DNA from 3 places in the Ignatzschineria sp. RMDPL8A genome. Region 3 is predicted to be linked to each of the others. Evidence: riboswitches for the same ligand, from Rfam matches in the RefSeq annotation. Region 3 holds a riboswitch; each other region holds the start of a gene.
What was found. A riboswitch is a leader RNA that binds a small molecule or an ion and turns the genes downstream of it on or off. The one in region 3 is predicted to bind thiamine pyrophosphate.
Positions count from the first base shown of each region.

Region 1: linked by a shared signal. The riboswitch ahead of OXI21_RS03240 (thiamine phosphate synthase) and the one ahead of thiC (phosphomethylpyrimidine synthase ThiC) in region 3 are both predicted to bind thiamine pyrophosphate.
Region 2: linked by a shared signal. The riboswitch ahead of thiM (hydroxyethylthiazole kinase) and the one ahead of thiC (phosphomethylpyrimidine synthase ThiC) in region 3 are both predicted to bind thiamine pyrophosphate.

Region 1 is NZ_JAPPWA010000002.1:375,429-379,945, forward strand. Features, by position in the region: gene OXI21_RS03230 (hypothetical protein) at 1-898, shown strand, start outside; gene tehB (tellurite resistance methyltransferase TehB) at 1,038-1,640, shown strand; TPP riboswitch at 1,711-1,821, shown strand; gene OXI21_RS03240 (thiamine phosphate synthase) at 2,021-2,662, shown strand; gene thiS (sulfur carrier protein ThiS) at 2,681-2,890, shown strand; gene OXI21_RS03250 (thiazole synthase) at 2,894-3,661, shown strand; gene OXI21_RS03255 (ThiF family adenylyltransferase) at 3,658-4,517, shown strand, end outside.
Region 2 is NZ_JAPPWA010000002.1:1,304,016-1,308,532, forward strand. Features, by position in the region: gene OXI21_RS07465 (Na+/H+ antiporter) at 1-619, opposite strand, end outside; gene OXI21_RS07470 (rhodanese-like domain-containing protein) at 779-1,033, opposite strand; gene OXI21_RS07475 (PH domain-containing protein) at 1,158-1,658, opposite strand; TPP riboswitch at 1,875-1,986, shown strand; gene thiM (hydroxyethylthiazole kinase) at 2,047-3,573, shown strand; gene thiD (bifunctional hydroxymethylpyrimidine kinase/phosphomethylpyrimidine kinase) at 3,637-4,428, shown strand.
Region 3 is NZ_JAPPWA010000001.1:199,046-203,562, forward strand. Features, by position in the region: gene OXI21_RS00880 (DUF975 family protein) at 1-141, shown strand, start outside; gene thiC (phosphomethylpyrimidine synthase ThiC) at 261-2,033, opposite strand; TPP riboswitch at 2,206-2,318, opposite strand; gene OXI21_RS00890 (cytosine deaminase) at 2,376-3,653, opposite strand; gene codB (cytosine permease) at 3,662-4,517, opposite strand, start outside.

The DNA of each region.
Region 1 (4,517 bases), on a different contig from region 3:
CGATGAGACCGTAATGCCGGAGCTTCGTGAAAAAGAGATCTTATATGATCAAGAGTTTGGAAAACTTCGCTCATCGCGGGAGCGGTTAGAGATCGAAAAAGCGCAAATTTCGGCACGCTATCAGGCGGAAAAAGAGAATCATCTTAATTATTTAGCCACGAAAGGGATTACCGATACGGCGAAAGAGGATCCGGAGTTATTAGCAAAAGCAAAAGTGCTCGAAACGCTCCGAATTGAGCATGAAAAAGCGGAGCAGGCGCTGCTTGCGATAAGTGAAGAGACGCGTCAACTAAATGAAAAACGTGAGGCATTGCAAGGGGAGCTCTATGAGGCGCACGAGGCGGGATTTAAGCTCTACCAAAAAGCCCGTGATCAGATGGATTTACGCGTATTTATCTACCGATTATTATTAACCTTACCGCTACTTCTGATTGCGGGCTATCTCTTTAAAACTAAGCGCAATTCGAGCTATTGGCCGTTTGTGTGGGGATTTATCTTCTTTGCGCTTTTTGCATTTTTTGTGGAGCTCGTCCCGTATCTACCGAGCTACGGCGGTTATGTGCGCTACGGCGTGGGTGTGATTTTGACCTTTTTCGGTGGTCATTATGTGATTAATGCATTGCGAAATTATTTAAAACGCCAAAAAGAGGCGGAAGCGGCCCCTGAACCTGCGCGCCGGCAAGAGTTGCAATATGAGATGGTCTTTGCGCGTCTTGAAAAGGGGGTTTGCCCAGGGTGTGAACGCCGGCTCAATCTTGCCTCAAACTTAGGAGATTATTGCCCTCATTGCGGACTGCATCTCTTTGCCGAATGTGGCGCGTGTGGGGCACGGAAAAGCACCTTTGCACATTTTTGTCATCAGTGCGGCATTGGAGATCATCAAGAAAAAGTGGGTTAAGATCAGCCCATTGGAGTAAATTTTAGATCTGTCCGAAATGGAAGATAATATATAAGAGGAGAGGGTGACCGATCCTCTTTTTTGTGGGACAATAAAACATTACTTTTATATTCATCATTAAAATGCGAAGGAGTCGGAGATGGAATCAAAGGGACGTGACGCAGATTATTTTCAGAAAAATTATGGATTAACACTCCCCCATACGGATGTGGTGGCGGCAAGTGAATTGATTAAGCCGTGTGCAGCCCTTGATTTAGGCTGCGGGATGGGCCGAAATTCGCTCTTTTTGAACGAGCTGGGATTTACTATGACCTCCGTCGATGCCAATCCGAATGCGATCGAATCGCTCAAAGCGGTGATTGAGACGGAATCGATCGAGGGAATTACGCCGTTTCTCTACAATATTAATGATGCAACGCTCGATGGGGAGTATGGTTTTATCTTTTCCACCGTGGTTTTTATGTTTTTGGAAGCGGAGCGTATCCCCTACATTATTCGCAATATGCAACAATCGACAGCGGCCGGCGGGTATAACCTCATTGTGTCGGCGATGCATACGGACAGATATCCCTGCCATCAAGGCTTTTCGTTCACTTTTGGTGAGGGCGAGCTGGCGGATTATTATAAAAATTGGGAACTTGTGACCTATAACGAAGATGTGGGTGAGCTCCACCGTGTGGACGAAAATGGCAATCGCATTCAGCTTCAATTTGCGACGATGCTCGCGAAACGAATCGCCTAATGTAAGCGCTTTATGCGGAGCAGTTGCCGTTTGTGCATTTCTGCTCTATACTCAATTTTAGAAATTAATCGATTTCCACTAGAGGTGCTGTTGAAAACAGCTGAGATTGAAGTGATCAACTTCGGGACTCTTTGAACCTGAACTAGTTAAGACTAGCGGAGGAAAGTGGGCGAGCTCTTAAATAAATCCTCGCGCGATAGAGAGATAATTATTGCGTTAGCGACATTGATTTTAGAGCCACAGCACACTTTCTTAGAAGGACGATTGGGTTATTCCAACGGCCATTTAAGGAAGTTTTTTTATGCCAAACGATTGCCACATTGAGGCTTTACACTGAGTTGACCGGATCGTGGTCGAGAAAATCAGATAAAGGAGCCACGATGGAATCGACGGGGTATAAAGAGGCGCGCACCACTTCCCGCAAGCGAGGGATGATGAAACAGCTTTTTGCCATTACGCCAGATAATTTACCGATGGACGCGACGCTCGAGATTATGAGTGAGATTGCGCCCATTGTGGATTTTATTCAAGTAAGGGAAAAAAGTTTGTCGCCCCTTGAGCAAGATCAGCTCATCGAGACGGCGCTGTTAAACGGCATTCCGCCCCAAAAATTGATCATCAATGATCGCATCGATCTCGCCCTTCTGCATGGGCTTAACCACGTTCATCTAACGGAGCGAAGCATTCCGCTACAGCGCGCACAGATTGGATTTCCTGCGCTCTCCTTTAGCCGTTCCGTTCATTCGCTTACGCAGATTATGGCGCATCATCTACACGCGTCTTATCTGCAGATCGGCCATATCTTTCCCACAGCGTTAAAAAATTATCCTCCCTTTGGGCTCGAAAACCTGAAAAAGGCGAGTGCGATTGCGGATAATTTGGTGGCGGTTGGGGGGATCGATCATACGACGCTTCTAAAAGTCCGCCCCTATGTGATGGGGGTGGCGGTGATGTCGGCGCTTTTTGAACATGCAAATCCCGCCTCTTATGCCCAAACGTTAATTTCGCTGTTAAATGATTAACCTAAAAAGGAGATGACTATGATTACGATTATTGTGAATGATCGAGCGCTTGAGATTGCCAAAGAGACGGCGACGGTCGCTGATCTTGTGGAGGTGCTCGACCTTGCTTCGCGCCGTTTTTTTATCATTGAAAAAAATGGTGACGTAATTACCAAAGCGCATTACGCCACTGAATCTGTCAATCATAACGACTCATTTGAGATCGTGCATTTTGTCGGTGGAGGTTAACACATGACACTTAAAATTGGTTCGTTCGAGTTCAATTCCCGCATTTTTTTAGGCACGGGAAAATACCGTTCGTTTGAAGAGCAAAAGGGCGCCGTTGAGGCAAGTGATACGGAAGTGCTCACCTTTGCGGTGCGCCGGATGGATATTTTTGATCAAAGCCAGCCCAATCTTCTTGAGCAACTCGATCTGACAAAATATAAATTACTTCCCAATACCGCAGGGGCAAAAACCGCTGAAGAGGCCGTTCGCATTGCTAAATTAGCCCAAGGTTCGGGCCTTTGCGACATGATTAAGGTGGAGATTATCGGGTGCGATAAAACGCTTCTGCCCGATCCCATTGAAACCCTTCGCGCAACGGAGATGCTCCTTGCTGAAGGAATGACGGTGCTCACCTATACTTCCGATGATGTGGTGCTCGCGCGCCGTCTGCAAGAGATGGGTTGTCACGCGATTATGCCGGGCGCATCGCCGATTGGGAGCGGATTAGGGATTTTAAATCCGGTCAATTTATCGCACATTATCGACCAAGCGACGGTGCCGGTGATTGTCGATGCCGGTTTAGGCAGCCCGAAAGATGTGGCCTATGCGATGGAGCTTGGCGCGGACGGCGTTTTGTTAAATAGTGCGGTCGCCTATAGTGAAGACCCGATCAAAATGAGCCGTGCGATGAGTTTAGCAACACAAGCCGGACGTTTAGCCTTTGAAGCAAAACGCATGGAGATGAGCAAACTTGGGCGCGCAAGTAGCCCGGTGGAAGGCATGATCCGATGATAAATCCGCGTTACCATCGGCTCGCCCGATTTCATCAGCTCGGCGAGAAGGGCGTATTGGCACTTCGTGCGGCGCATGTGGTGATTATTGGAACGGGCGCGCTCGGTGCACAACACGCGGAAACCTTGACGCGCTCTGGGGTTGGCACGCTCACCTTGATCGATCGTGATATCGTTGAGCTCACCAATCTCAGCCGTCAAACCCTCTTTACCGAAGCTGATGCGAAGGCGTCGCTTCCGAAAGTGATCGCCCTTGAAGCGCATCTTAAGGCGATCAATCATGAGGTGATGATTCGGCCAATTTTCACCGAAGTCTCGCCTCATAATATTGAATATCTGCTCGAAGGCGCCGATCTTATCTTAGATGGCACTGATAATCTCAATATTCGCATGCTGATTAATGATGCCGCTTATAAACTTAAGATCCCGTGGATTTTTGGCTCCGCGCTTGAGAGTTACGGCATGACCTATAACTTTTTAGACACGCCTTTAGACGTAACTGATAAAAAAGGGCCGTGTCTGCGCTGTCTGCTCGGGGCGATCCCGCTTGAGAGTGAGGATACTTGTTCCTCTGTCGGCGTAGTTCAGCCAATTTTACAACTGATTTCAAGCCTGCAAACGGCGGAAGCGATCAAGTTTTTAACCGGTTTTTCGGTGCGTGATACTCTCTTTACCGCAGAGCTTTGGGACTTTCATACTCAATCGATCAATCTGGATAAACTTAAAAATCCTGACTGCTCAACTTGCGGAAGTGAGCCGACGTTTCCAGCGCTCTTTCAAGCAGATTCGAACGGAGATTCCAAAGAAAAATCTAATGCGTTTAAAATCCGCACACTCTGCGGGGGTGAGTTTATGGT
Region 2 (4,517 bases), on a different contig from region 3:
TGAGGTAGATCCAAGTGGCGCCAGCACCGATTATCAATCCGCCGACGGAAAGCTTTAAAAAATCGAGCCCAATCGTAGCGACATCCTTGGTGGTAGCAATGGAAATTGTCCCGATCGCCGCTAAAATCGCAAATTTAAGGGAGACCAGTGCCGAGGCATCATTCATAAGCGCTTCACCTTCTAAAATCCGCATCATCTTTTTCGATAGACGGCCTTTCCCGACAATGCCTGAAAGCGCCACCGCATCCGTTGGGGAGAGAACCGCCGCAAGCGCAATAGCGACGTAGATCGGCATCTCAGGCAAGATCCAGTGGATCAAAAATCCAAGCCCGATCACGGTAATAAAGACAAGGGTGAGCGCAAGGCTGAGAATCTCCCTTCCCGAGCGCACAAATTCATAAATCGGCATTTTCCGCGCATCTTCAAATAAAAGCGGCGGGATAAAGAGAATGAGAAAAAGGTCAGGGCGGAGTTCTACTTCAAACCCGATGAGCGCAACGGCGCAACCGATTACAATTTGCAAGATCGGAAGCGGGGTTTTGATCGGAATAAATGTCTGGATAATGCTGGAAGAGGCTGCCATTAAAATGAGCAGTAAGACCGTGAGTAAAACGTCCATAGCGAAACCTTATGCTGTGGGAAAGAAGGAATTTGACTCAGTTTAGCGCATTATGAGGTTGATTCAAGGGAAAAGCGACACTTAAAGCGGGCTTGGTGTTGTTTTTAAAGGAAAGTTTTTTGTGAATAATAGTGAGGATTAAACGGACTTTTTTAAGGGTTAGACAAAGGGATAATGCCGTTTTAACTGATCAAATCCGCCAAGATTGATGGCATTGACATAGCCTGCATCTAAAAGCGCATATTGCGCATAGGCTGAGCGAATGCCGGCGTGGCAATAGAGCCCAATTTCAGCAGTTTTATCCGGCGCATATTGATCGATCATCATTAAAATATATTGATATTCAATATGAATCGCATCGGCTAAATGTCCGGCATTAAATTCATCCGGTGTGCGCACATCAATGATCAGCATATAGGGCTCCTTGCTTTAGTAAAATCGTGGGCAAAATAGAAGGAATCGAGAGAAAAGAATCATAGCACGGCGACTCTTGCTGCCTGATTTAATCTCTTTATCAGCTTAAATAGACGTTTATTGATTAATCGTCATCTTCTTTTTGCGCTTCATCTTGCGTGAGTGCGGCACTTCTAAAGGAGAGCGGGTCGCGGATATAGGGAATTGGGGCGCTCGTACCGCCGGAACCGATAATGGTCAGCGTGCCAAAGTCAAAAATGCGTCCAACTAAACTCTGTTTAACCTGCAAACTCTCAACTTTTGAATGTTTGAGTTCAGTGGTATTGCGGCGAATAAAACCAAATTTCGCAATGACACGGCGATCAGTGACGGCCAGTTCCGTTGAAATCGAATAGATCCAAGCACGCAGAAAAAAGTAGAGTGCAATCGCAAATATCGGGAGGGAGAGATACCAGAGTTTTCCGTAGAGATTAAGATTATAGAGCTCGTCGATCTTATAAAGGCCACCTAAAATGAGAAGCCCCATGATGCACCAAATGGCCGGATTGATATAGATAAACCAGTGGGTTTTCGCCACAATAATGATTTTTTCTTGCGGGGTGATGACGGAATCAACGTAACTCATAATGCACTCTTTTAACCAAATGTTTTGGGTGGATTTTAAGGTGAATAAGCCCTTAACTATAGCAAATTTACCGAGCGATTAGTGAGTTTTTAACCATCATTTTATCGGCGCGATCCATCGGTGAAATTGATGTGAGATTATGATGCTTATCCGTGAGTGAAAGAGATGGGGAAAGAGGCGGGAGTGATTGAAAAAAGAGGGGCGTTTTGATACGCTAAGACATGACCGGGGTGCCCGAGGATGCGATCATTTATCGCATCTTGGCTGAGAGTTACCCGTAGAACCTGATCTGGTTAAAACCAGCGTAGGAAGTCCTTTTTCTGACATAACAACGCATCACGTTGGGCCATCAAAATCGGGTTTCCTACATGTTATGTGAGAGAAAATCATGCCCAATATCATTCCCTTTGGAGCCCGCGAAATGGCTCCCCATCTTGCGCAGTTTCATGCCAAACGTCCTTTAGTTCACTGTATGACCAACGATGTCGTGCAAAATTTTACCGCCAATGTGCTCTTAGCCTCCGGCGCCATTCCCGCAATGGTGATCGCAAAAGAGGAGGCGGCGGAATTTGTCTCGGTCTCAAATGCGCTTCTCATTAACGTCGGCACCATTACCGAAGAATTTATGCAGGCGATGACGATCGCGGTTAAAACTGCGCATCAAAAAGGGATTCCGTGGGTGCTTGATCCGGTGGCGATTGGCCCAGTTTTGCCATTTCGTACCGTTTTTTGTGATGAGCTTCTTGCCTATAAACCAACGATTATTCGCGGAAATCCGTCGGAGATTTTAGCCCTTGCCGGTGAAAAATCGAGCGCGAAAGGCCCCGATGGAATGGATGATCCACTTAGCGCCTTAAAAACCGCCCAATCTCTTGCGAAAAAGCTTAATACTGTTGTGGCGATGACGGGCGATATTGATTACATCACCGACGGCGAAACAACCTATTCCATCAATGTTGGGAGCGAAAAACTGACGCGAGTGACCGGGGCGGGGTGTTCGCTTTCAGCATTAGTCGCCGGATTTGTGGGGGCAGGAATCGCACCGTTAGAAGCCGCGACGAGTGCTTGCTTTATGATGGCCTATTCTGGAATGAAGGCAGATCAGCTGACGGTGATGAAGCAGATGTCGATGGCGGGCGGCATGGGATCATTTTCAGTAGCGCTACTTGATGAATTATCAACGCTTTCGGCTGATAGATTGAGCATGGATGAATTAAATAAAACCATTCAAAACGAAAGCGAATTATCAAGTCGCGAAAAATTTAACGCCGATGACTTACGTCTCTATTTGGTACTTGAACCCACACTGTGCGGCGGCATTGATGGAATGCTTACGACCACACAGCAAGCGGTGAAAGCGGGGGTGACGATGGTGCAACTCCGTTTTGAAGAAAAGACCGATAAAGGAATTTGGTACGATGCAGCGCTCCGTCTAAAAGCGCTGTTAAAACCGTATAACGTGCCGCTGATTATTAATGATGAGGTGGATGTGGCGATTGCGGTGGATGCCGATGGAGTGCACGTTGGGCAGTCGGATCTGCCGCCAAATGTGGTGCGTGAGCTCTTAGGTGAGGATAAAATTGTCGGACTTTCAGCGGGCAATGCGTCTGAGATTTTAGCGGCCGATCAAAATGTGGTGGATTATCTTGGCGTCGGCCCTGTCTTTACAACAAGTACGAAGCTTGATGCGCGCGCGATGCTCGGGCCTGAGAAACTTGTAGAATTAGTTGAACTGAGTCCGCTTCCATTGGTTGGGATTGGGGGAATTCAAACAAGTAATGTTGAATCGGTGATGCGAGCGGGTGTTTCGGGTGTATCGGTAGTGTCAGCAATTTGTGGTCAACAAGATGTCGAGGCGGCAACAAGAATATTACGCACAGCAATCGATCGTGTACTTGAGGAATCATCGTGTTAACTAGATCACAGTTCAGTAGATAAGTATTAAACAGATAAAACCCATATACGTAAGGAGAGAAGAATGATTAATGCATTAACCATTGCAGGGACTGACCCTTCCGGCGGTGCGGGGATTCATGCGGATCTTAAGACGTTTTCGGCGCTTGGAGCGTATGGAATGTCGGTGATTACCGCGCAAGTTGCGCAAAATACGCAAGGGGTACAGGCGGTTTTACCTACGCCACTCGATTTTCTGGAAAAACAGTTCTTTTCAGTGATTGATGATGTGCGCGTCGATAGTGTCAAGGTTGGGGCGCTCGTGAATCCTGAGATTGTAGCGCTTGTAGCAAAATTATTGCGTGATCATCCACAACTGTTTGTGGTGCTTGATACGGTGATGATTGCAAAAGGTGGGCATCCCCTTTTAGTACAAGAAGCGGTGGATACCATTCGCGATGAAATGTTGCCTCTTTCAAGCATTATTACGCCCAATTTACCGGAAGCGGCGGCGCTTTTAGAAACGCGCGAGGCGCAAAATTATGAAGAGATGGTCGAGCAGGGACAAGCGCTCCTTAAACTTGGGCCAAAATCGGTCTTGATGAAGGGCGGGCATTTAGCGTGTGATGAGAGTCCTGATGTGCTCGTCACTGCCGATGAGGTCATCCGTTTTGATGCAAAACGTGTGAAAACGAAAAATTGCCATGGGACGGGGTGCACTTTATCGGCAGCAATCGCAGCGCTCTATCCTGAGCATGGCTTAGTCGAAGCAGTCCGTTTAGCAAAAGAATATATTACCGGCGCGCTTGAGCATGCCGATCGTTTAGAGGTGGGGAAAGGCATTGGTCCGACGCATCATTTCTATCGCTGGTGGTAGGTTTATCCACATCACGATTTTCATCGCTTTTATGGTCACTTTTGTGTAAAGAAGTGTTTAGGTATGAAAATCATTGATGAAAGCGTTCT
Region 3 (4,517 bases):
AAAGTCTTCTTATTAGAGCTCCTTTTATGGATTATCGTCTTAATTAGTGCCATTCCGTTCGGAATCGGGCTCATCTGGACCATTCCAATGTATCTCCTTGCAAAAACGATCGTCTATCGCAAAATGATTGCTGAAGCGTAATCTCGTTTTAGGCATAAAAAAAGGAGCTCGAATTCAATCGCGCTCCTTTTCCATTTTAAGTTTTTTAAGCTTTTGTTTTAGCCTAATGTCATTTAACGATCATTAGAACCGTTACCACATTAGCTATAAATTTGGCTATCGTTCTCTAAGAACTCTTTCGATTTCTCTTTCATCCCTTCAATGATCGCCTCTTTTGCAAAGGTGCCATCTTGGTCTTTTAAGCGAATGTCTTGCGAGATCTTCATGCTGCAGAATTTAGGTCCACACATTGAGCAGAAATGCGCGACTTTCGCCCCGGCAGACGGAAGCGTTTCGTCATGATATTCACGAGCGCGCTCAGGGTCTAAGCCTAAATTAAATTGATCTTCCCAGCGGAATTCAAAACGCGCTTTTGAGAGGGCATCATCACGTTTTTGTGCATTCGGGTGCCCTTTTGCAAGGTCTGCTGCGTGCGCGGCGAGTTTATAGGTAATCACCCCAACGCGAACGTCTTCACGGTTTGGTAACCCTAAGTGTTCTTTCGGCGTGACATAGCAGAGCATTGCGGTGCCGTACCAGCCGATCATCGCCGCGCCAATGGCGGAGGTGATGTGGTCATAGCCCGGCGCAATATCGGTGGTGAGTGGGCCAAGCGTGTAAAATGGCGCGTCATCACAATATTTTTCCTGCATATCCATGTTCTCTTTGATCTTGTGCATCGGCACGTGACCAGGGCCTTCGATCATGGTTTGAACATCGTGTTTCCACGCGATTTGCGTCAATTCCCCTAAGGTTTTAAGCTCGGCAAATTGGGCTTCGTCGTTCGCATCGGCAATCGAGCCGGGGCGTAAACCATCGCCAAGGGAGAATGAGATATCGTACTGCTTCATGATTTCGCAAATTTCTTCGAAATTCTCATAGATGAAGTTCTCTTTATGGTGCGCTAAACACCACTGCGCCATGATCGAACCCCCGCGCGATACAATGCCCGTAACGCGTTTTGCTGTCAGCGGAATGTAGCGCAATAATACGCCGGCGTGAATGGTGAAATAGTCCACGCCCTGCTCAGCTTGCTCGATTAAGGTATCGCGGAACACTTCCCAGTTGAGATCTTCGGCAATGCCGTTTACTTTTTCAAGCGCTTGGTAGATGGGCACCGTACCGATCGGAACCGCTGAGTTTCGGATGATCCACTCACGGGTTTTGTGAATGTCTTTTCCGGTGGAGAGATCCATGACGTTGTCCGCGCCCCAACGGGTCGCCCACGTCATCTTTTCCACTTCCTCTTCGATCGATGAAGTGACCGCGGAGTTACCGATATTGGCGTTAATTTTCACATGGAAGTTTTTACCAATAATCATCGGTTCTGATTCCGGGTGATTGATGTTTGCGGGAATAATCGCGCGCCCTTCCGCCACTTCTTTACGTACAAACTCAGGATCCATGCCCTCACGGATGGCGATAAATTCCATCTCAGGGGTCACAATCCCTTGACGCGCATAGTGCATCTGCGTCACATTTTTACCGGCTTTCGCGCGGAGCGGTTTACGTTTTAACCCGGGAAATGTACCCACAAAGTTACGCGGATCGTTCGCATCTTTATAGCCGTTATCCACCGCTTTAATTTCGCGCCCGTCGTACTCTTCCACATCGCCACGCTCGATAATCCAGTTACGGCGAAGCGCAGGAAGCCCTTGGGTGAGGTCCACGGTATAATTTTCATCGGTGTAAGGGCCGCTCGTATCATAGACACGAAACGGCTCATTCTTCTCGATCACTGCGCCTTTAGTGTCGAGCGTATCGTCGAGCGTAATTTCACGCATCGGTACTAAAATATCGGGACGGCTCCCCTCCACATAGATCTTTTTACTGCGGGGAAAACTCGATTTAATTTCGATATTGGTGGTTGTCATCAAACCTCTCCTTAATCATGAATGAAACAAACAGAAAAAGACGAGAGTCTGGCAACGTAATGAATCATATAAGCGCGATTGCAAGGCGTTTGGCGATCTTTAATTAGGATTATTAGCGATCAAAACAACAAAAAAGCCTTAACCCCAACGTGTGGAGATAAGGCTCATGACAATTCGTGCGGATATACTTCCCTACGCTGGTATGAGCCAGATCAGGTCCTGAGGGTCTAAAAGCTCGATTGCTTTAATCTCAGCCCACATGAGTGGACGCCCCTAGTGAAATCTATGCTACGTTTATAGCGCGTATTGTTAAGGAATGCAAATATCCGCCGGTTTTTCCGCTTAACGGCAGAAGGTAATCCGCTCTGTTTCACCCATATGGATATGAGTTTCAGGGAGTGTCGTTTCCGCTAAAATCTCCCCGTGACGAATTGAATAACGGGTCGGCACCTGACGGCGCAGCGCATCAAAGCCATTTTCTGCCGGTAAGATAATGCAGTTTGCCGAGTTCCCTTCCTCAATGCCGTAATCATCTAAATGAAGCGTTCGCGCTGAGTTCGTTGAAATGAGATCAAGCCCATTATTGAGCTCGGGATAGCCCATCATTTGGCAGACATGAAGCCCCATATGCAACACCTGAAGCATATTCGCCGTTCCAAGTGGATACCATGGATCAAAAACATCATCGTGACCAAAACAGACGTTTAAGCCCGATTTTAACAGCTCTTTCACTCGCGTAATTCCGCGACGTTTCGGATAGCGATCAAAGCGCCCTTGCAGATGGATATTCACCAAGGGGTTTGCGACAAAGTTAATCCCTGAGAGTCTAAAGACGCGGAAAAGACGTGAGGCATACGCATCATTATAAGAGTGCATCGCCGTTGTATGACTGGCTGTAACGCGCTCGCCAATCTCATCTCGATAGGCAAAGGCCGCCACTGATTCCACAAAGCGGGACTGCTCATCGTCAATCTCATCGCAATGAATATCGATTAAACGATCGTATTTTTTCGCCAGCTCAAAGACATAATTGAGCGAATCGACGCCATATTCACGGGTAAATTCAAAATGAGGAATCCCGCCAACGGCGTCCGCCCCCATCTTCATCGCCTCTTCTAACAGCGCCTTACCATTGGGGAACGATAAAATCCCCTCTTGCGGGAACGCCACGATCTGCACATCAATGTAATCGCGCACCTCTTCTTTGAGCTCGAGCATCGCTTTGAGCGCCGTTAGCGTCGGATCAGAGACATCAACATGAGTTCTGACATGCTGAATTCCGTTGGCGATCTGCCATTTTAATGTGGTGAGCGCGCGCTGTTTCACATCCGCTTCACTCAACATCGCCTTACGCTCCGCCCAACGCTCGATTCCCTCAAAGAGCGTGCCCGATTCATTCCACTTCGGCTCGCCAGCGGTTTGCGTTGTATCAAGGTGAATATGAGGCTCGATAAAGGGCGCAATCACTAGCCCCGCCTCCGCATCGAGAACGGCCACATCCTCGCCTAATTCGAGATTTTTATCTTGCGGGACAATGGCCTCAAATCGGCCATTATTCATCATGATTTGCCACAGCCCGTCACGGTCACGCAGACGCGCATTTTGAATGATTCGTTTCATGGTCACTCCTATTTGATTCGATTACGTTCGCCGATGGTTTTCTCAAGCACAAGGTAGGTGGTTAAGCTTGCAATCACTGAGTTTACCGGCACAATTCCATTTAAAGTATAGCTCGCCACGACGCCGACAATCACCGTGATCACCGCATTCCAGTTGATGAAAATCTCATTCATCGCTTTTAGATCGCGGTAACGCTTCCGATGCAAGAAGAAATCCACAATCAAAATGGTTCCGATCGGAGGAATCGCCGATGATAAAAAGACGAGCCAGCTGACAAAGTTATTATAGAGCCAAAGTGAACTGATCGTCCCCACAACGCCTAAAATCATCGAAAGTTTACGGCTTGAAATCCCCGTCATGCTTGAAAACCCAAGGCCTGAGGCGTAGAGCGCATTATTATTGGTCGTCCAAATATTTAGCCCCAAAATAATGATCGCCGGAATGATCAATCCCTGCACCAACATCACATCAAATATGTCTGCTTTTGAGAGTGCAAGCGTTCCCATCGCGCCAAAGATAAACATGAGCGAATTCCCGATAAAGAAGGCGAGTACCGCCACAATAATCGCCGTTTTGGCGTTTTTACCGAAGCGTAAAAAGTCCGCCGTTAAGCTCCCCGCACTGATAAAGGAGCCGATCACAATGCTTAGCGCACTCGCCATAGTGATGGGATCGGTCGGCTCAACGAGCGCAAGCGCTTCCACACCGCCCACATCCATCACCGCTTTCCACACCGAATAGGAGCCTAAAATCGTCATCGAAGGCACCGCTAAAATCGAGAGCGCGGCAATCGCTGAAATCCCAAAATACATGGTCGCCGTCATCATCGCGCCGGCAAGAACAATTAGGAGATAGAGATTGATG